Regions from separate parts of the Gluconobacter sp. P5E10 genome, predicted to be linked through region 1. Evidence: riboswitches for the same ligand, from Rfam matches in the RefSeq annotation. Region 1 holds a riboswitch; the other holds the start of a gene.

Region 1 (10,443 bases):
CCTTCTTCTTGCATGGTCCCTGATAACAGCACAAAAGACCTGTCATGCCACCGCACATCATGCCCTCGTCCTGTCAGCCCCCTTTCGCCAGCATGGCAGAACTTCGCACTGCCTGCCTGTCACTTCCAGACCCCGACCCAAAAGTCGCCGCCCTGATAGCGGAGCGAGACGCAACTCTGACCAAACCTCCCGGCAGCCTCGGGCGGTTGGAAGAGCTGTCCATTTGGCTCGGTGAATGGCAAGGCCATCAGAAACCAACGCTAGAACACGTTCAGATAACGATTTTTGCAGGAAATCATGGTGTGGTCCGCCGGGGGGTATCTCCGTGGCCTTCGGATGTTACGGCCCAAATGGTGTCGAATTTCCAGCGTGGCGGCGCAGCAATCAATCAGCTTGCCCGGAATGCTGGTGCGAACCTTACTGTTGTGCCCGTCCGAAATCTAATGGCCACAGCAGATTTTACCGCGACCCCAGCTATGGGCGAAGACGAATTCCTTGATGCGGTCTCGGTCGGATACACCGCCGTATCCCCCGCGCTGGATCTGTTTTGCCCAGGCGAAATGGGTATTGGCAACACAACCCCCTCCGCCGCACTTTGCGCAGCGCTTCTGGGGGGCACAGGCGCGGACTGGGCAGGACGTGGAACGGGTCTCGATCAGGCGGGCGTCAACCTCAAGGCTTCTGTTATTGATGAGGCCCTGTGTCTGCACGCGGCGTCACTTAACGACCCCTTGCATGCCGCACGTTGTCTGGGTGGTTACGAACTGGCCGCCATACTGGGAAGTGTTCTGGCCGCCAGACACCATCGTATCCCGGTTCTGCTTGACGGCTTCGTCTGTACCGCAGCCGTGCTGCCATTGATCAAACTGACTGCCTCAGCACTCGACCACACACAGCTCTCGCATTGTTCCGCTGAGGCTGGTCACCGAAAGCTGGCAGATGCCCTCAGGCTGAAACCAATACTGGACCTAGGCTTGCGCCTTGGAGAGGGATCTGGGTCTGCCGTTGCCATTCCCGTCCTCAGAGCGGCATTGGCCTGCCACAACGGTATGGCGACGTTCGCTGAGGCTGCTGTTTCCCAATCAGACGTCTCCATTCAATGAGGCTTTGGCGCACCATTCGAGAAGACATTGCCTGTGGTGCGGGCCTGCTGACCCGCCTTCCCTTGGGATGGCTGCGCGTCAGCGGACAGGACTGGTCTCTGGCGCGGTCTGTCTGGTGCTGGCCCCTGGTTGGCGCGCTTATCGGTATTCTCAGCGCATCAGTGTTCTTGCTGCTGAGTGCCTTGAGTGTTCCCCCTCTGGTAGCGGCAGCCTGGAGCGTCGGCCTACAAGTTCTCTTAACCGGAGGCCTGCACGAAGACGGACTGGCGGATATGGCGGACGGATGTGGTGGTGGCCATACTCCTGAGAAGCGCCTGACCATCATGCGCGATAGTCGTATCGGCAGCTATGGGGGGTTAGCTTTGGGCATCAGCTTAATCGGCCGCGTTACGACGTTAGCAGCGCTGCCTCCTTCAATGATCTTGCCGGCAATGGCTGCAACGGGAGCGCTATCCCGCGCAGTACTCCCTCTCCTGGCGTTCCTCACCAAGCCTGCTCGTGACAACGGGCTGGCAAAACAGCTGTCCAATCTGACACGGGATCAGTTGCTGGGCGCCTTGTTTTCCGGCTTTTGCATGACGGTAATTTGCCTCCCCGCACAACTGGGCTTCCAGACTATTCTTGCCGCCCTGTGCACGATGCTTGGAGTTCGCGCCGTAGCCCGAAAAATGCTTGGCGGCTATACCGGAGACGTACTCGGAGCAACGGCCAGTCTCGCTGAGTGCGTTCTCCTGACAGTGCTGGCCTCAGCATGGAAAAGTTGACACTCCCGCATGAAAGGTTACATCCTTCCTGTTAGCGAAAGCAGGGAGAAGCCGGTGCAAATCCGGTGCGGTCGCGCCACTGTAATGCTCGTGAAATCACGTTGCGAAGCCAGACCTCCTTTACCAATTTTCAACCGCAGAACGCGCTTTTCCAGCGGAGCCTATTATGAGCCAGAGCCTTTCCCCGTCCCACCTGCCCGCCAGCATCGCCGCACCGGTTGCGCTGCCGATCCGCACGCTCCTTCCATGGGCTGCCTTTACGGTCGTGCTCAGCCTTATGCTGCTTTATTTTGTTGGTGCAGAACAAGGTGCGACGTCTTTGATTTCAGGGCACGCAGTTCATGAATTTGTTCATGATGGGCGCCATCTTCTCGGTTTCCCCTGCCACTAAACGCAGCATAGTTTCATGACAGGTCGTCTTTTGAGCCGCGGCATGATTGCCGGGATTGCTGCCGCATTGCTTGCGTTCGTGTTTGCACGTTTTTTTGGAGAGCCGCAGGTCAATCTTGCGATTGCATTCGAGAGCGCGAAAGACCTCGCTGCTGGCGAGCCGCCTGAACCGGAAATTATCAGCCGAGGCGTACAGGCGTCTTTCGGGCTTCTCACCGCTGCCGTTATGTATGGCGCGGCTTACGGCGGCATCTTCGCGACTATTTTTGCTTTTGCATACGGTCGCGTAGGCCGCTTTTCGCCGCGAGCCTTATCTGCACTTCTGGCAGCCGCAGCATTTGTTGTGTTCGTGCTGGTGCCAGACCTGAAATATGCTCCCAATCCCCCTGCCGTTGGCCTTCCATCCACCATCGGCCTACGAACCGGCGCCTATTTCGGTATGATCGCTCTGTCGCTTTGCGCGGCAGCGGCATCCTATATGGTCAGCCGACCACTCATCGGGCGCCTGGGTCATTGGAACGGAGTGCTAGCCTCCCTCGGAGTCTTCATCATTCTGGTGGCCGCCGGACAAGCCGGTATGCCTGATATCAACGAAGTTCCATCAGATTTCCCGGCAACAGTGCTCTGGCGATTCCGGGAGGCAGCCTTGGGGATGCAGATCGTTCTATGGGCTACGATCGGACTGCTCTTCGGCCCTCTGGCATCCCGTGTCCTGACGGCAGGCGCTGACAAACCTTTTGCACGCAACGGATAAACCATGACGGCACCAGCCTTTTCAGACGATTTCAGAAAAGATCTGGAGCGCCTTTTCACATGGCGTCGCGATGCGCGACATTTCCAACGTGATCCTCTGCCCACATCGGTGCTGGATCATCTCCTGCATGCATCGACTTTGGCGCCTTCCGTTGGTTTGAGTGAGCCCTGGCGCTTCGTGCTCGTTGAAAACCAGGAGCGAAAAGCAGCCGTTCGGAAAAGCTTTGAAACCTGTAACCGGGAAGCCCTTCAGGGATATGAAGGCGCACAAGCAGCATCCTATGCGACGCTCAAACTGGCCGGATTAGATGATGCCCCGCATCATGTCGCCGTCTTCTGCGAAACATTCCCGGATCAAGGACATGGTCTCGGACGTGCGACCATGCCGGAAACAACGACGTGGTCCGCTGTGATGGCCATCCATACGTTCTGGCTGGCCGCAACGGCGGCTGGTGTTGGGCTGGGCTGGGTCTCCATTCTTGAGCCTGAGCACGTGTCAGACCTTCTCGATGCCGAGCCGGGATGGAACCTTATCGCGTATCTTTGCATCGGATATCCGGCAGCACATGCCAAAACGCCAGAACTGGAGCGCATGGGATGGGAAACAAGAAACCCGGACCGACGTCAGTGGATCAAACGATGACGTAATGGAGCCTGCTGCTGCCCTGCGGCATTGAAGGTGCTAGCAGGTTCGCCCTTTCTCCTTTGGCAAGCCCATCAAGGAGACGAAGTGGGCCGCCGTGCGAAATGACTAATGCGGCCTCTCCAGCCTGAACGAGGTCTGCCCAGAAAGACTGCACACGTTCCTGTAGCGCTCGCCCACTTTCACCACGCGGCGGAGAAAACCCTTCAGGATCTTCGGCCCAGCTATCGAGAGCCACACGCGGCACAACATTCCAGGATAGCCCTTCCCACTGGCCAAAATTTAGCTCCAGTAACCGGTCATCCAAACGCAGCGGCCACCCGGTCTGTGCCTCAAGTCTTCGCGCGACAGACAGACACCGGGCCGATGGTGACGTGTAGATGACTGAACAACCGGCGCCCTTTGCAAGGGTCAGCAGACCAGCGGCCTGAGCCTCCCACCCCGCTCTGAGTTCCATCTCCTGTCGCCCATAACAAAGGCCTTCACTCCCCTCAACGGGAGGATGGCGGGACAGGAGAACCGGAATGGTAAGAGTGGTCATTAATCGTAGATGGGGGTGCGACGCGTTTTCCGTCAACCAGCCAGTCCGATGATTTTATGCCATTTCCTGATCAGCAATCCGATGTGTAAGGTATGCCTCATCTCGTCAGACACGCGTTATGACAAAGACTGAGGACATGATGCACAAATCTTCCCTTCGAAACCGCCTGAAATTGGCTACCGCTCTTGCCGCTTTCGCGATAGCTCCGCTCGCAATCGGCGTTTCCGGGGCCCATGCAGCGTCTGACGCAGGCGCCTCCGGCCCTATCGACCCGGCTCGAATGTCGGAGACAATGCGGGTTCTGGCTTCGGACGCATTTGAAGGACGCGCCCCTGGCACCCCAGGTGAGGCCGTCACGGTCAAGTGGCTGATTGATCAGTACCAGAAGCTTGGACTGGAACCTGGCGGCGAAAATGGCGGATGGACGCAGAATGTCCCCATGATCCGCACCCGCCCTGATCCGAAAGCAATCGCGACGATCAAGACACGGGGTCAGGCTGCTCTGCCGCTTCATCAGCTGACAGATATCGTCATGTCAACGCTCCAGCCGATCGAGCGCCTTCAGCTGTCAAACGTCCCTCTGGTCTTCGTGGGCTATGGTGTGACGGCGCCGGAACGTCGCTGGAATGACTTCAAGCAGGTTGATCTACACGGCAAGATTGCGGTCTTCCTGGTGAATGATCCTGATTTCGATGCTGGACCAGAGGAGCCTGTTGCTGGGCGCTTTGGTGGCAAGACCATGACGTATTACGGCCGCTGGACCTACAAGTTCGAGGAAGCAGCCCGTCGCGGTGCAGCCGGAGCGCTGATCATTCATGATACTCCGGGCGCGTCCTATCCCTGGAGCACCGTCGTCGCACCTCAGGGTGAAGAATATGACATTCTTCACGACGATAAGGACCTGAAGTCCGTACCGATGATCGGCTGGATCGAAGGCAATGCAGCCAAAACATTGTTTGCGCGCGCCGGGCTGGATCTGAACCGTCTGCGTCGTCAGGCGCGTTCGCCGGATTTCCATCCGGTCAACATTCATGACACGACGCTTTCAGTGGACATGCCGGTCAAGGTCGATCACCTCCAGAGCCAGAACGTCATCGGCAAGATCACCGGTACGGATTATCCCGACGAAACCGTAATGTTCGGCGCGCACTGGGATGCGTTTGGTAAAAGCACCGACGCCGCGGGCAAGACCGTTATTCGGCGCGGAGCGATTGACGACGGCTCTGGTATTGCAGCCGTTCTGGAAATCGCACGGGCTTTCAAGAACGGGCCAAAGCCAAAACGGACTGTCAGTTTTGCATCCTGGACCGGGGAAGAGCGTGGCCTTCTGGGATCGAGCTGGTATGTCGCCCATCCGCTGGCGCCCCTGGACAAGACTGCGGCTAACCTGACCATGGATGTGCTTCAGATGGCAGGCCCAGCTCATAATGCCTTCATTATCGGCGCTGGACAGGACACTCTGCAGGACGACTTCGCAGCCGCGGCTCTCAAGCAGGGCCGTACAACCCAGCCGGAAGCCATGCCGGAGCGCGGAGCCTTCTACCGTGCGGACCATCTGCCCTTCGCTCGCGCTGGCGTGCCCGTTCTCGCAGTTATGGATATGGCTGGCCCGTTCGATCTTCTTCAGGGTGGAACAGCCGCAGGCAGCAAATGGCTGACGGCATATATGGCCTGCTATCATCAGGCCTGCGATGCCTGGAGCCCTGACTGGGACGTCAGAGGTGCGGCGCAGGACGTCGATGTTGTCCGCCAGGTCGGATATAATGCGGCCTTCTCGCATGATTGGCCGACGTGGAAAGGTGGCTCCGAGTTCCGGGCCATCCGTGAAAAGAGCAACGACGTTCGTTCGGCTCACTAAACTTCAGGTTCAGGCGGCTCGGAGAAAGAGCCGCCTGAATTTTGATTTTAAACGATATATTCTGGAAATTTCTTAATCCGTTTCGTAGCGAAGAACATTTCCAGCGGCCTTGTTCAAGCAGGTGGCAATCCACGCTTGACATCATGCGCGCCTTAAAATTTGCGCGCTTTGAACAAAGTTCCTGCAACCCGTTCATAGATGAGATCGAGATGGACAATCGCGTTGGCGAAATGCAGGTTTTTCTGCGGGTAGTCGAAAGCGGCAGTTTCTCGGAAGCCGCCCGGCTGCTGGTCATGACGCCATCAACCGTCAGCAAGCTCATCGCCAGAATTGAAGCCCGTCTGGGTGTCCGCCTGATCGAACGCTCGACCCGCCGCCTTTCCGTAACGGAGGAGGGACAGACCTATTATACGCGCGCTGTCAGCCTGATAGCTGATCTCGATGATATTGAACGCAGCCTCACAACGGGAACCATGCAGCCCAGAGGGACGGTCCGGGTCAATGCATCCGTTGCGTTCGGCACCCTTGGACTGGAGCCATTCCTCCCCGCGTTCTGGAATGCCTATCCAGAAATCCTGATTGATCTCTCACTTTCCGACGACGTAACAGACCTTTACCTTGACCGGACAGACGTCGCCTTCCGTGTCGGCCGACTGCAGGATTCAGGCCTTACAGTCCGTCATTTGGGGGCTGTACCACGCAGGATTGTAGCCTCACCCAACTATCTTGAACGCCACGGAACACCTCAGACCGTTGCGGATTTAGACAGCCATCAATGCCTTGGGTTCAACTTCCAGCGCACAACCCCTGTCTGGCCGTTTCAGGAAAAAGGGCGGCTGATTGACCGCCGCGTGCACGGTCCCCTTCTAGCGAATAATGGTGAAACGGTAAGGCGTATGGCCCTGCAAGGCGTCGGGCTGGCACGGCTTGGGGAGTATCATGTCCGTGAAGACCTGAAGACTGGCCGCTTGGTTGAAGTTCTGAGTGATGCCACGATACAGGACGAAGAAGACATTCATGCCCTCTTCCCTGCAGGACATCAGAGCCCACCGCGAGTGCGTGCCTTTCTTGATTTCATGGTTCCGCGAATACAGGATTATCTCAAGGCGCCTTGATCCGTGACGTGCCCTTACTGAGAGGCCGCGCCGCCCAGTATGCCGCCAGAACGGAGCCGGACACATTGTGCCAGACGGAAAAAACTGCTCCTGGCAGCGCTGCAATGGGTGAGAAGTAAAGACGGCCCAGCGTTGCGGCGAGCGCCGAGTTCTGCATCCCGACTTCAAGCGCAAGCGTTCGGCAGACAGACTCATCGAAGCCCAGAAGCCTGCCGCCCCAGTATCCCCCCAATAAGCCAATCGCGTTATGCAGAATAACGCCCAGGATCAAAAGGGGGCCAGCTTGAGCCAAGGAGGGACCGGCGCCAGCGACGACGCAACCAATGATCAGCAAAATGGACACCATGGCCACGGGCGGCAAGGCGTTCTCAATCCGCTGGATGGTCCGATGCCACAGCGTATTGACGATCACACCGGCAAAAACCGGTAACGCAACCATGGTAATGATGCTTCGGAACAACCCCCAGCTATCAACAGAGACACCCGCAGACACATACAGCCGTGTCAGTAATGGTGTTGCAAAAATTCCCACCAAAGTAGACAGCGCACTAATACTGACGGACAGCGCAACATCTCCCTTGGAAAGAAAAATCATCACATTGGAGGCTGTGCCGCTAGAGACACAGCCCACAAGAACCATACCTGTCGCCAGACCGGGAGGCATACCGAGCAGATGTGCAATCCCCCATGCCGCCAAAGGCATGACGAGATAATGCAATCCTACCCCCGCCAGAACAGGATAAGGGCGCCGGGCAATGCGGGAAAAATCCTGCACTGTCAGAGACACACCCATTGTAAACATGATGAACGCGAGCAGCGGTGTGATGACCGGCAACAGTTTCAGGAACGGCGCGGGAAGCACGATGGCTGCCAGCGAGACCAGAATGGCCCAGACCGGGAAAAGGCGCGTCATCATCTGGCGGAGCGTCTCCATTATTAGAACACGAGTAAGGTAACGTTCCTCATACCGTCATCCTGTCCGCTTGGGAAAATGATAGCCGTCAGATCGGCAATTCGGGATCGGCCTTGACCTCTTCCATGACGGTGTAAGTGTGCGTCTGGCGTACTCCCGGGAGCCGGGTCAGGGTTTTCCCCAGAAAATTACGATACGCGGTCATATCCTTGACCCGCGCCTTCACCAGATAGTCGAACCCGCCCGCAACCATATAGCACTCACTGACCTGAGGAATGGTTTTAAGTGCTTTGGAGAAGGCCTCAAAAATATCCGGACTGGTCCGATCCAGCGTGACCTGAATGAAAACAAGCAGCCCAAGATTGACGGTTTCAGGGTCAAGACGGGCCATATAACCGCGGATTACCCCGCTTTGCTCCAGCTTTTTAACGCGCTCCAGCGTAGCGGCAGGGCTCAGATGAATCTGCCGTGACAAATCAATGTTCGTGATGCGGCCATCCTTCTGAAGAAACCTCAGAATTCTGCGATCTATGTCATCCACTTCGTACCACCTGCTAAATATAATTTTCCATAAATTCGATAAACCGAATTTAATTCGTCGTCTCCCTTAAAATACCAGCACCTGTTTCGCAAACGTTTCAATATCTGTGAGAGACCATCAGAACAGCGGTATCCTCATGACCTCACCTTTCGCGTCCCTTGCAGCCATCGTTCCGCCGCGGTCTCCGCTCCGTCAGGCCATCACCGACCACACCCGTGTAGCGGAAGCCCCGCGGGTGACGGAACTTTCGCGTGAGGCTCGCCTTGAGGACGATCAGGCTGCCCTCGCCCGTCAGACAGCGAGGCGTTTGGTCGAAGCTCTTCGTCAAGGCCGCAGTAGCGGCATCGTTCAGGATCTGGTGCAGGAATACGATCTCTCCTCTCAGGAAGGTGTCGCCCTGATGTGCCTGGCGGAGGCCCTGCTTCGTATCCCTGACCTTCCCACGCGTGACGCCCTCATTCGCGACAAGATTGGGAACGGTCAGTGGCATGAGCACATCAGTCGAAAGTCTTCCCTGTTCGTAAACGCAGCGACCTGGGGACTGGTCGTCTCAGGCAAGGTCCTGTCGACGGAAGAGACGAAAGCGCTGCCGGGAAGCCTCAAACGCCTGATCGGACGGTGCGGTGAGCCTGTGATCCGCAAGGGCGTCGATATGGCAATGCGCATGATGGGTGAGCAGTTTGTAACCGGCCAAACCATCGCGAACGCGCTCGAAAACAGCAAGCCCCTTGTCGCAAAGGGATTCCGTTACTCCTACGACATGCTGGGAGAAGCTGCCACGACCATGGCGGACGCTGATCGGTATTACCGTGATTATGAAACAGCCATTCACGCCATTGGCCAAGCATCAGCAGGCGCTGGCGCGTATCAAGGCCCAGGTATTTCAGTCAAGCTGTCTGCCCTTCATCCGCGCTATAGTCGCCTCCAGAGGGAACGCGTTCTCGCCGAGTTGGGCCCTCGCCTGACAGCACTTGCGCGCCTCGCCTGTCACTATGACATCGGCTTCAACATTGACGCTGAAGAGACGGACCGGCTGGAGCTCTCTCTGGACCTGCTGGAAACGCTTTGTTTCGACCCAGCCCTGAAAGACTGGAAGGGCATTGGCTTCGTTGTTCAGGCTTATCAGAAGCGTGCACCATTCGTACTCGACTGGGTGATTGATCTGGCCCGTCGCACAAATCACCGCCTGATGGTCCGGCTGGTTAAGGGTGCCTATTGGGATAGTGAAATCAAACGTGCCCAGGTCGATGGGATGGAGAATTTTCCGCTCTTCACGCAGAAGATCCATACCGACATTTCCTACATTGCCTGCGCCAAGAAGCTTCTGGCTGCTCCAGACGCCATTTTCCCGCAGTTTGCAACGCATAACGCGCAGACACTGGCCAGCATTCACGCCTTGGCAGGACCGAATTTCACGACTGAGTCCTATGAATTTCAATGCCTGCACGGCATGGGAGAAACGCTGTACAAGGAAGTTGTTGGTCCGGAAAAGCTGAATCGGCCTGTCCGCGTCTATGCTCCCGTGGGCACGCATGAAACGCTCTTGGCCTATCTCGTACGCCGCCTACTGGAAAATGGCGCGAATTCGTCCTTTGTGAACCGAATTCAGGATCCTGCAGTTTCAGTGGAAGAGCTGATTACCGACCCCGTCACGCTCTCCGCCCATGCCCTCCCCAGCACCCTGCGCCTACCAAGCGACCTTTTCCAGCCTGAGCGTGAAAACTCGCATGGGCTGGATCTTGCAGACGAAAACACTCTGAAAACACTTGGTGTTGCCCTGAGTAAGGAGGCCTCATTTGGTGAAACGGCGGGCGAAGATGTT
Region 2 (10,443 bases), on a different contig from region 1:
TACCTGAGGCACCTGCACATTAGGTGCCTTCGCGTTCTTCCGTCAGGATTGCACGAAGGCAGCGTTTTCATTATTGGATAACATATGAAAACAACCCGTCAGTACGGTCGTCGCAAGGTTACGCTCAAGGATGTAGCGGCACAGGTCGGGGTGTCCCATACGACAGTCTCGAATGCCTATATCCGGCCGGGCCAACTCTCGGCTGCGCTGAGGGAAAAGATCTTCGCAGCGGCCCAGGAGCTTGGATATACAGGCCCTGATCCAGCAGCGAAACAGCTTGCAACCGGGCATTCCGGGGCACTGGGCTTTCTCTTCAGTGAAGATCTCCCATACGCATTTTCTGATCCTGCCGTTCTCGCCGTCCTGAACGGCGTCGCGAAAAGCTGCGACGAAATGGAAACGGATCTGGCCCTGATTTCAGCAGGCAGCAGCCTCCGCAACATGAACACACCTGTTTCGCTCGGTAATGCTGCGGTCGACGGGTACATCCTTTATTCCGTGGCCCCCGATAGCCGGTGCGTTTTGATGGCGCAGCAGCGGAACGTTCCGCTCGTTGTGGTGGATCAGCCTCGTTTGGACAACGTGCCATATGTCGGCATTGATGACCGTGGAGCCGCCTACAACGCTGCAAAGACCCTGCTTGAGCTAGGACACCGTCGCTTCGGTATCCTGTCTCTCAAAACAGCCCATGACGACTATTTCGGCATCCTGACGGCCAAGCGTCGCGCCAATATTGCACACAGCACGATTGCCATGCGTCTTGAGGGGTACCTAACAGCCCTTCAGGAAGCAGGCATTGCCCCCGAAAACGTGCCGGCTTGGGAAATTCCGATCAACTCTGAAGAGTCCGGTGCTGAAGGCGCGCGCTTCTTGCTAAACCGGCAGAATGCACCGACAGCAATTCTGGCAATGAGTGACCGCGTTGCAATTGGCGCCATGCAAACAATCCGTGCGGCGGGTCTCAGCATTCCTGAAGACGTGTCGATTTTTGGATTTGATGACATTCCTGCCGCTGCCCTGTCGGACCTCAGCACAATTCGCCAGCCTCATGAGCGCAAAGGCATGGAGGCAGTCCGTCTCCTGACCCAGCAGGACGGCCGCCAGAACAAGAACGTCATTCTGGAAACAGAACTCGTCGCTCGCGGCAGCATTGGTCCAGCCCCCAAGGGCTGAACCACACTGTATTAGCGGGCGACGTTCAGAAGCCCGGCAATACTGTCGATCTGGAAATCCGGCTTCAGGTCAATGCACTGCGTTGCAGACCCGTGCCCATAACTCGCCCAGCAGGATGCAATGCCACTATTGCGGGCAAATCCAAGATCTGCCGCTGTGTCACCAACCATTAGAAAATCCGATGCAGGAACTTCCGGAAACAACGGCTGCACACGGTCTGTCATGACCCGGGGATCCGGCTTGTGCGGGTAGTCTGGTTCGGACGCAATCACATTACTGATCCACCCACCAAGGCCGAAGCGCTCGATACTGGCATGAACAGTCGGAGCATGCTTGTTGCTGAGGATGACCAGCGTTGCCCCGTCAGCCTTAAGGTCGTCGAGCACTGACTTCACCCCGTCAAACAGAACGGTCTCTTCCTGATCGGCTTTAGGGTAATACGCCCGATAGTGACGAACAAAAGCCTGCGCATCATCAACATCACTGTCGGGAATGATCGCCTGAAACAGCGTCTGAAGCGTCCCACCCTTTGACAGCTGATGCTTCAGGGCGTCTGATGAAGGGCCCTTGTAGCCACTGGCTTCAAAGGCTTCCTTCAGGCTGCGAAGAATGGCCGGCTGCGTTTCCGCCAGAGTACCATCGTAGTCGAGAAGAACGATCGGGAATCTTGTCATTCCCTTTTGTCACCCCGTTTGCGCAGGAAATCCAGCCCTCTCCGATTCAGATCGGACGTCGCCCAAGAAGGCGGCAAAGGGCTGATGCTGTATCTGCATGATTCAACGTATAGAAATGGAATTGCTTCACCCCTTCAGCTTTCAGTGTCTGACAAAGCCGGTCTGCAATCGTAGCCGCGACAAACGCCCGTGCCTGGGGCGTTTCATCCAGCCCCTCAAACAGGTCGCGCATCCACTTCGGCACGTTTGCACCACACATATCGGCAAACTTCCAGGCCTGCGCAGCACTTCCAACCGGAAGAATACCCGGCACGATCGGCCGCTCGATTCCAATGGCCACAGCACGGTCCCGGAAGCGTAGAAATGTGTCTGCTTCGAAGAAGAACTGCGTCAAAGCCCGGTCCGCACCCGCATCAATCTTCGCGCGCAGATGCTCCAGATCCGACTGCGGGCTAAGCGCGGCAGGATGCGTTTCCGGATATGCCGCAACGGAGATTTCGAACGGTGCAATCTCCTTCAATCCGTGCACCAGATCCACAGCCCCCGCGTAGCCTTCCGGGTGAGGCTCATAGACGCCCCCGGCTGACGGCGGCGGATCACCACGCAGGGCCACAATGTGCTTCACACCAGCGTCCCAGTACGCCTGCGCCACGGCATTGACGTCTTCTTTGGAGGCCCCCACGCAGGTCAGATGCCCAGCCGTTGGCGCGCCAGTTTCCCGAACCATGTCTTTCAGCGTGGCCAGGGTGCGGTCCCGTGTTGACCCACCTGCCCCATACGTCACGGACATAAACTGCGGACCAAAAGCAGCTAGCGTTTTTGCGTTTTCCAGCAGCGTGGCGGCTGCCTTTTCCGACTTTGCAGGGAAAAACTCGAACGAAATTGCGGGCAGAGGCCCTTTCTGTGCGGGCATCACGCCAGCTCCTTATTCAATAATTCAGCTTAGTTGGGGCGTTGGCCGAGCCAGAGTTTCACAGTCAGCTCGCCTTCAAGAGCCACTGGTTCTGCGGGAACCAGACCGGCAGCGCGAAACCACGTCGCCATCTGCGCGTCGGTAAATCCAAGCCGAACATGCGCATCCCGTGTGCGAAGTTCTTCCCGATTATGGGAAGCAAAATCGATAATCAGCAATCGACCGTTGGCATCCAGAATCCGCGCGGCTTCCGCAATTACAGCAGCCGGATGCTGTGCATAGTGCAGAACCTGATGCATGACGGCGACATCGGCTGAATGCTCCGGCAACGGAAGGGCCTGAAAGTCCCCCTGCCGCAGATCAGCCTGCTCCAGACCAGCTTCCGCCAGCTTGGTCCGCGCCAATCGCAGCATGGAGGGACTGCGATCAAACCCGATGACTGTCTGGGCGCCGCTTCCCAGCAATTCCATCATACGACCGGTTCCAGTGCCTATATCCACAAGGCGGCCGACCGGAGATGCTGAGAGCGTCTTTACGATCGCTGCTTCGACCTCCTGTTCGGACACATGCAAGGAACGCAATGCGTCCCATTCTGCCGCGTGGGTTTCAAACCAGTCTTCCGCCGCGAGCGCACGAACATCTCGAATGGCCTGCAAGCGAATACGATCCGCACGGATTTCCGCCGGTTCCCGCGCAGTCCATCGATCCAACGCCATAAAGACAGGCTCTAGAAGATCCGGAACGCCCAAAGTCAAAAAGACCCAACTTCCTTCCTTGCGGCGCTCAATCAATCCCGCATCTGCCAGGATCTTCACATGCCGTGACACGCGGGGCTGACTTTGCCCAAGCACCTGCGCCACCTCGCCGATGGACAGTTCCATCTCGCGCAGAAGGGCCAGAATCCGCAGACGGGTCATGTCTGCCAGTGCCTGGAAAATGATGAGGGCCTGTTCCATACGGATTTACATATAAGGAGTTCTTTATATGAGCAAGAGCTATTGACTCTTTTTCAGAACATGCGGCAGTCATAAGGCTTGTCATGGTTCCATGTCGGATGTTCACGCATCCGGCGTGGCTAAGAGGGAAGCCGATGCAAAGCCGGCGCTGCCCCCGCAACTGTCAGCGGCGAGTGCCGATTCCATACAGGCCACTGGATGAAAGTCCGGGAAGGCGGAATCAGCGCGAAGACCCGTAAGCCAGGAGACCTGCCACGGCACATAACATCCTCCGGCGGGGCGTTCCGGACGGGTCACGCATGTCTCCACGCCGCACATTTCCTGTTCGGGGCGTGAACGATCCTGCATGCCCTGCGAGCGCACTGCCACGAACCTGTCGAGGCTTTCATGACCGTCCGCGTCGCAACTCTGGGCTTTCCGCGTATCGGCACCCGCCGTGAACTGAAAACCGCTCTTGAACAGTACTGGGCGGGGAATTCTTCCGCCGATGATCTGCTTTCCACAGCCGCTTCCCTTCGGGCGTCAGCCTGGCAGCGCCAGAAAGACCTCGGCGCAGAGATCATCCCTTCCAACGATTTTTCGCTTTACGATCATGTGCTGGATACATCCGCAATGGTCGGTGCTGTTCCTGCCATTTACGGCAACGTGCAGGGCAAGGTGGACTTGGGAACCTACTTCGCCATGGCGCGCGGCTCCCAAACGACATCCGAAGAGTGTGGCTGCGGGCATGCTCATGACACCCCTCAGGATGTCCCTGCCGCCGAAATGACCAAGTGGTTTGACACGAACTACCATTACCTTGTTCCGCAATTCACAGCAGACCAGACGTTCCGCCTCGCCTCCACAAAAGTGGTGGATGAATATCGTGAAGCCAAGGCGCTTGGGATTGAGACACGCCCTGTTCTGCTCGGCCCTGTCAGTTTCCTGCTTCTGGGAAAATGTGACGGCCCGGCGTTTGATTGCCTTGATCTGCTCCCTACCTTGCTGCCCGTTTATGAACGGGTTCTAAACGCCCTCCGAGCAGAAGGCGCAGATTGGGTTCAGATTGACGAGCCGTGTCTTGTTCTGGATCTGCCGGGAAATGCTGCTACAGCTTTCAAAACGACCTACAATATTTTGACAGCAGCTGTTCCAGACCTGAAACTGATGCTCGCGACGTATTTCGGTGTGCTCGGAGACAATCAGGACATCGCCCTAAGCCTGCCAGTTCACGGCCTGCATGTGGATCTTGTCCGCGCTCCCGACCAGCTTGCATCCATTCTGGAAAAAGCACGACCTGACCTGTTGCTATCTCTGGGCGTAGTGGATGGGCGGAATATCTGGAAGGCCGACCTGAACGCGCTTCTGGACCATCTTGAACCGCTGGCGCGCCAGCGTGACCTGATCCTTGCTCCGTCCTGCTCTCTCCTCCACACACCCATTGATCTGGAACGGGAGACAGATCTGGACGCAGATGTGAAATCGTGGCTCGCATTCGCCGTTCAGAAAATCGAGGAGTTGCACACACTGGCGCGCGCCCTGAATGAAGGCCGGGACGTCGTGCAAGCAACTCTGGCCGAAAACGCTGCGGCTCTTCGGACGCGCCGCTCTTCTGTAAAAATCAACGATCCTGCCGTTCAGGCACGCTCTGCGGATCGCAATCCAGCTCTCGCCCAGCGCCATTCACCCTTCCCCGCGCGCCGTCCGTTGCAACAGGCCAAACTCAAGCTGCCTTTGTATCCGACGACGACAATCGGTTCCTTCCCCCAGACACCTGAAGTCCGCAAAGCCCGTGCGGATCATGCACGAGGAGAGCTCTCTTCTGAGGCTTACGAAGTCTTCCTGCGGGAAGAAACCGCCCGGACTATCCGCTGGCAGGAAGAAATTGATCTTGATGTGCTGGTGCATGGCGAGTTCGAGCGCAATGACATGGTGCAATATTTCGGGGAGCAGCTTTCCGGCTTTGCGTTCACGAAGCACGCCTGGGTGCAGTCCTACGGGTCTCGCTATGTCCGGCCCCCCATCATTTTCGGAGATGTGTCACGCCCAAAAGCCATGACGGTTGAATGGTGGGAATATGCCCAGTCCATCACCAGCCGCCCGATGAAAGGTATGCTGACGGGACCTGTCACGATCCTGAACTGGTCTTTCGTGCGAGACGATCAACCGCGTTCGGAAACGTGCCGACAGATCGCTTTCGCGATCCGGGATGAAGTGTGTGATCTGGAAAAAGCTGGATGCGGCATTATCCAGATTGACGAAGCCGCCTTGCGTGAAGGCCTGCCGCTCCGTCGCGCAGACTGGCAATCCTATCTGGACTGGGCCGTAGAAAGTTTCCGTATTTCAGCCTCAGGTGTGCAGGACGCCACGCAGATCCATACCCATATGTGCTACTCGGAATTCAACGATATCATTGCCGCCATTGGCGCAATGGATGCGGATGTGATTTCGATTGAAACCGCCCGCTCCCGCATGGAACTACTCGATGCGTTCGCAGCTTATCGCTACCCTGCGGAAATCGGGCCGGGCGTTTACGATATCCATTCCCCGCGCGTGCCGTCTGTTGAGGAAATGGTGGACCTGCTTCGGGCTGCCAGCAAAACCATCAGCCCGGATGCCCTCTGGGTCAATCCGGATTGCGGACTGAAAACCCGCAAATGGCCGGAGACGAAAGCTGCACTCATCAACATGGTTGCGGCAGCCCATTATATGCGTCCGTAAACCAGCGAGTAGATGGGGTGGTTTTCCACCCCATCATACGCAATTACCAGATTTTGACGCGCTGATCCGGGGTCAGATAGAGCTTGTCACCCGGCTGTACATTCCAGGCCTTATACCAGAGATCGACGTTGTGCATCGGGATGTTTACGCGAGCTTTCGGCGGCGAGTGCGGATCAATGACGACCATCTGCTTCTCCGTATCCGGACGAACCTTCTCACGCCAGACCTGTGCCCACCCCATGAACACGCGCTGATCGCCCGTCAGACCATCAATGACGGGAGCAGGCTTCCCATTCAGGGACGCATGGTATGCATCCAGCGCCAACGTCAGCCCACCAAGATCGGCAATGTTTTCGCCCATCGTGAGCTTACCGTTCACATGCACACCCGGCTGAACCTCGAACGCGTCATACTGCGCACCAAACCGATCTGCGAGCTTCTGGAAGCGCGCTTCGTCTTCCTTTGTCCACCAGTTCCGCAGACGCCCTTTGTCGTCGTACTTGCGGCCTTTGTCGTCAAAAGAATGGGTCATTTCATGCCCGATGACACCACCGATCGCCCCGTAATTCACAGCCGGATCAGCCTTCGGGTTGAAGAACGGCGGCTGAAGGATCGCCGCAGGAAACACGACTTCCACAAAACGCGGATTGTTGTAGGCATTCACTGTTGCGGGCGACATCAGCCACTCGTTGCGGTCAACAACCTTGTCGAGATGGCTTAACTGATAGTGCCATTCAAAAGCGAAAGCCCGCTCGGCATTGCCGTACACATCGCCCTTCTTCACAACCAGATCGGAATAGTCCCGCCACTCATTCGGGTAACCCACCTGGATTTCAAAGCTGGCCAGCTTCTTCAGCGCGGCTTCACGCGTCTGCGCGCTCATCCATGTGTTGTGTTCGAGGCGGCTGTGGAAAGCCGCCTTCAGGTTTCCCGTCAGCGTCTGCATGGCCGCGCGATCCGAAGCCGGAAAATATCGCTCCACGTAGATTTTGCCGAGCGCCATTTCCATGGCGGAACTCGTGAAATCCACACCACGCTTCCAACGCGCTGCCAGAGCAGGCTGACCTGACATGGCCTTCACATAGGCGAAACGCGTTTGCACAAAAGCGTCCGGCAGGAACGATGCAGCATTGCTCGCCGTATGGAACGCCTGCCAAGCGCGCAGAGTGTTCAGATCCGTCTTTGCAATCAGGTCCGCTTCCGCCTTGATGGCGGAAGGCTCACCAACAATAACAATCCGCTGCGCCAGGCCGCCCTCAGGCACACCTGACGCCCGCAACCATGTCATCCAGTCAAAAGAGGGAACACTCTTGACCAGGGCTTCTACCGTCATCGGGTTGTAGGTCTTGTCCGGATCGCGGAGTTCCGTGCGCGCCCAATGAACTTTGGCAATCTCGGTTTCAAAAGCCACAATGTCTGCCGCTGACTTGGCGGGATCAGCCCAGTGAACAAGCGTCAGAAGCTTCGTGACATATGCCTGATAGGCCGCTTTCTTGGATGCAAATTCCGGCTTCAGGTAATTGTCCCGATCCGGCATCCCGAGCCCGGCGTGATCCACACTGAGCGCATATTTCGTCGGATCTTTCGCATCCACATCCACGTCCAGCGCGAACGGCGATGATCCGAACGTATCGGACGACGCCCCACTAAACTGCGCAAATGCCTTCAGATCCGTAATTGTGTGGATGCTTGCGATTTCAGCATCCAGCGGCTTGGAACCCAAAGCTTCGACAGCCTTCTCATCCATGAAAGACGCATAATAGGTGCCCAGCTTCTCATCGATCGTCTGAGGCTGAGCGACCGGATGCGCGGACAGGTCTTTCAGAATGGACTGAATGCGCTGGCGGGATGCTTCAGCCAGCGCGTTAAACGGGCCGTAGCTGCTCATATCCGATGGAATTTCGAGCGCTTTCAGGAAGCTGCCATTGGCATAATCGAAGAAACTGTCTCCCGGCTTGACGCTCACATCCCGCCCGGCCAGATCCAGACCATACTGGTCATAAGTAATCTGAGGCGCTGCGGGCTTGGCAGACGCAATCGAAGGCAGCGCTGCCAAGCCAAAACTGGCGGACAACAGCAGAGCGGCCTTGGGGGAGAGTTTCTTCTGATGCATATAAGAGGCCTAAATGTGAAAAACAGGCAGGCCTTTTGGTCCGTCCGCGGGCCTGTAACTTAAGTTTACAGTCGAAACGACCTGGACGCCAAGAGCCATACCTCGCGCAGAAAAGCGAGGTATGGAAAAAGGCATTAATTCTGGCTGGAAATAAGCGCTTTAATGCCAGGGAGAATGGCAATGAGCAGCCCCCCGGGAGGCTGCTCGCGCCTCAGGGACAGCAGATGGTTGGATGAGTTGTGAAACAGCTCTTCCTGTGCAGCGATCAGATGCTGCGCATCCAGCCGCCAAGCTGTTCCTGAAGCTCCATTCAGAACATTTAATCCCGCATTGGAGAGGGCCGCAACCGTGTGAGATACGGGCGTGACTTCCTCCAGAGCAGGCACATCTGCGGCAATCGCGACAAAAGCTTCATCATTGGCAGCCCAGCTTGCCAGCATGGCCTTCAAGGGAGCCTTCAGACTCTTTTCTCCCGCGACATACCGTTTAGCCATGTCGTTGAAGCGGATAGCCTCAAAAGCATCCGGATCGGCAATCGCGACTGGCGCCGACAACATGGCATCGCCACTTTTGGAGGCCAGACGATTCAAGGCGTAATTGCGCACCGGAACCGTAACGCTCAAAAGCGTGGAGAGAGGGCCGGTATGCGCAGGTACCAAAGCCTCCTTCAACGCATTTTCATGCTGCACGGCTTGCAACCCTGTTGATTGGAGTTCTGCCATGACCACAGGCAGGCGGCGCTCCAGATCATCCACATCCCGCACGTTTTCAGAAGACCAGAACCGCTCGGCCAGAGCTGCGGTACGGGGCCACAGACGGGCATCCAACATGTTTTCGGAGACAACCTCCGTCCAGAGCGCGCCTTCTGCTCCCAGAACCATTTTCTTCTGGTCATCGGTCAAAGGCGCTGCATTCGGGTCCTGGATGAAAGCCTGAAGCAGCGGGGTGATCTTCGGATGTGTCTCCGCCAGTTCTTCCGGCGTAATGCCATTCGCCTTGGTGTCATACGGATCAATGGCGTAATGCGTCCGGGACGGAGTCAACATATCCAGATAATAGCCCGAAGACACGACAACCGGATGGCCGGCCTGTGTGGCAGAACCCGTCCACTTTGAGCCGCGCCACCCTTCCACAACAACGTTTTTGGGAATTGGCGCTTCGCTGACTTCGTCCCACCCCATCATGACACGTCCCTGGCTGGACAGGATCTTTTCCACCTGCGCCGTGAAGGCTGCCTGAAGGGCTGGTGCACCCTTGTATCCGTGCATCTTCATATAGGCCGCAATTTTTGGATTGCTGGTCCACTGAGTGCCCAGAACCTCGTCACCACCCGAATGAAAATAATGATCCGGAAAGAGTGTTTCCATTTCCGCATACAGCGCACGAATGAATGTCAGCGTCCTGGGATTGGTCGGGTCCATCGCCGGATTGTTCAGGTTTTCACCAACGGCGTTGACCTCCGGCAGCGGCTGTGCCGCCAGTTCCGGATAGGCCTGCAACACCGCAAGCGCATGACCGGGAACGTCAAATTCAGGCACAACGCGGATACCGCGATCCGCAGCATATGCCACAATGTCTCGAACCTCAGGCTGCGTATAATACTGCCCGTGCGATCCGACGCTCGTCAGCTTCGGGAAAACACGGCTCTCCACGCGGAAGCCGGTCCCGTCATTCAGATGCCAGTGCAGCACGTTAAGCTTCAGAAGCTCCATGGCATCAAGCTGGCGTTTGACGGTCTCTACAGAAGCGAAATGCCGGGACACATCTAGCAGAAGGCCACGCCATGCAAAGCGTGGAGCATCATCAATATGCAGCCGTTCTACCACCACCCCATCTGATGTTTTCTGAACAAGCTGCAGGAATGTGGCCAGCCCATGCACAACGCCTGCCGGTCCGTCAGCTTCCAGATGGGCG

Evidence for each region. A riboswitch is a leader RNA that binds a small molecule or an ion and turns the genes downstream of it on or off. The one in region 1 is predicted to bind cobalamin.
Region 2: it holds a riboswitch for cobalamin, as region 1 does, so the genes downstream of both, metE (5-methyltetrahydropteroyltriglutamate--homocysteine S-methyltransferase) here and KP707_RS10135 (CbtB-domain containing protein) in region 1, are expected to answer to the same signal.

The regions. Positions count from the first base shown of each region.
Region 1 covers NZ_JACRVZ010000004.1:306,108-316,550, forward strand. The annotation lists gene cobU (bifunctional adenosylcobinamide kinase/adenosylcobinamide-phosphate guanylyltransferase) at 1-14, opposite strand, end outside; gene cobT (nicotinate-nucleotide--dimethylbenzimidazole phosphoribosyltransferase) at 60-1,103, shown strand; gene cobS (adenosylcobinamide-GDP ribazoletransferase) at 1,100-1,867, shown strand; cobalamin riboswitch at 1,864-2,005, shown strand; gene KP707_RS10135 (CbtB-domain containing protein) at 2,034-2,258, shown strand; gene KP707_RS10140 (CbtA family protein) at 2,274-3,011, shown strand; gene bluB (5,6-dimethylbenzimidazole synthase) at 3,015-3,653, shown strand; gene KP707_RS10150 (histidine phosphatase family protein) at 3,643-4,194, opposite strand; gene KP707_RS10155 (M20/M25/M40 family metallo-hydrolase) at 4,334-6,052, shown strand; gene KP707_RS10160 (LysR family transcriptional regulator) at 6,262-7,167, shown strand; gene KP707_RS10165 (bile acid:sodium symporter family protein) at 7,154-8,083, opposite strand; gene KP707_RS10170 (Lrp/AsnC ligand binding domain-containing protein) at 8,169-8,621, opposite strand; gene putA (bifunctional proline dehydrogenase/L-glutamate gamma-semialdehyde dehydrogenase PutA) at 8,758-10,443, shown strand, end outside.
Region 2 covers NZ_JACRVZ010000001.1:169,973-180,415, reverse strand. The annotation lists gene KP707_RS00710 (LacI family DNA-binding transcriptional regulator) at 85-1,173, shown strand; gene KP707_RS00705 (HAD family hydrolase) at 1,185-1,847, opposite strand; gene metF (methylenetetrahydrofolate reductase [NAD(P)H]) at 1,894-2,760, opposite strand; gene KP707_RS00695 (metalloregulator ArsR/SmtB family transcription factor) at 2,790-3,716, opposite strand; cobalamin riboswitch at 3,784-3,988, shown strand; gene metE (5-methyltetrahydropteroyltriglutamate--homocysteine S-methyltransferase) at 4,104-6,416, shown strand; gene KP707_RS00685 (M13 family metallopeptidase) at 6,460-8,529, opposite strand; gene KP707_RS00680 (beta-N-acetylhexosaminidase) at 8,664-10,443, opposite strand, start outside.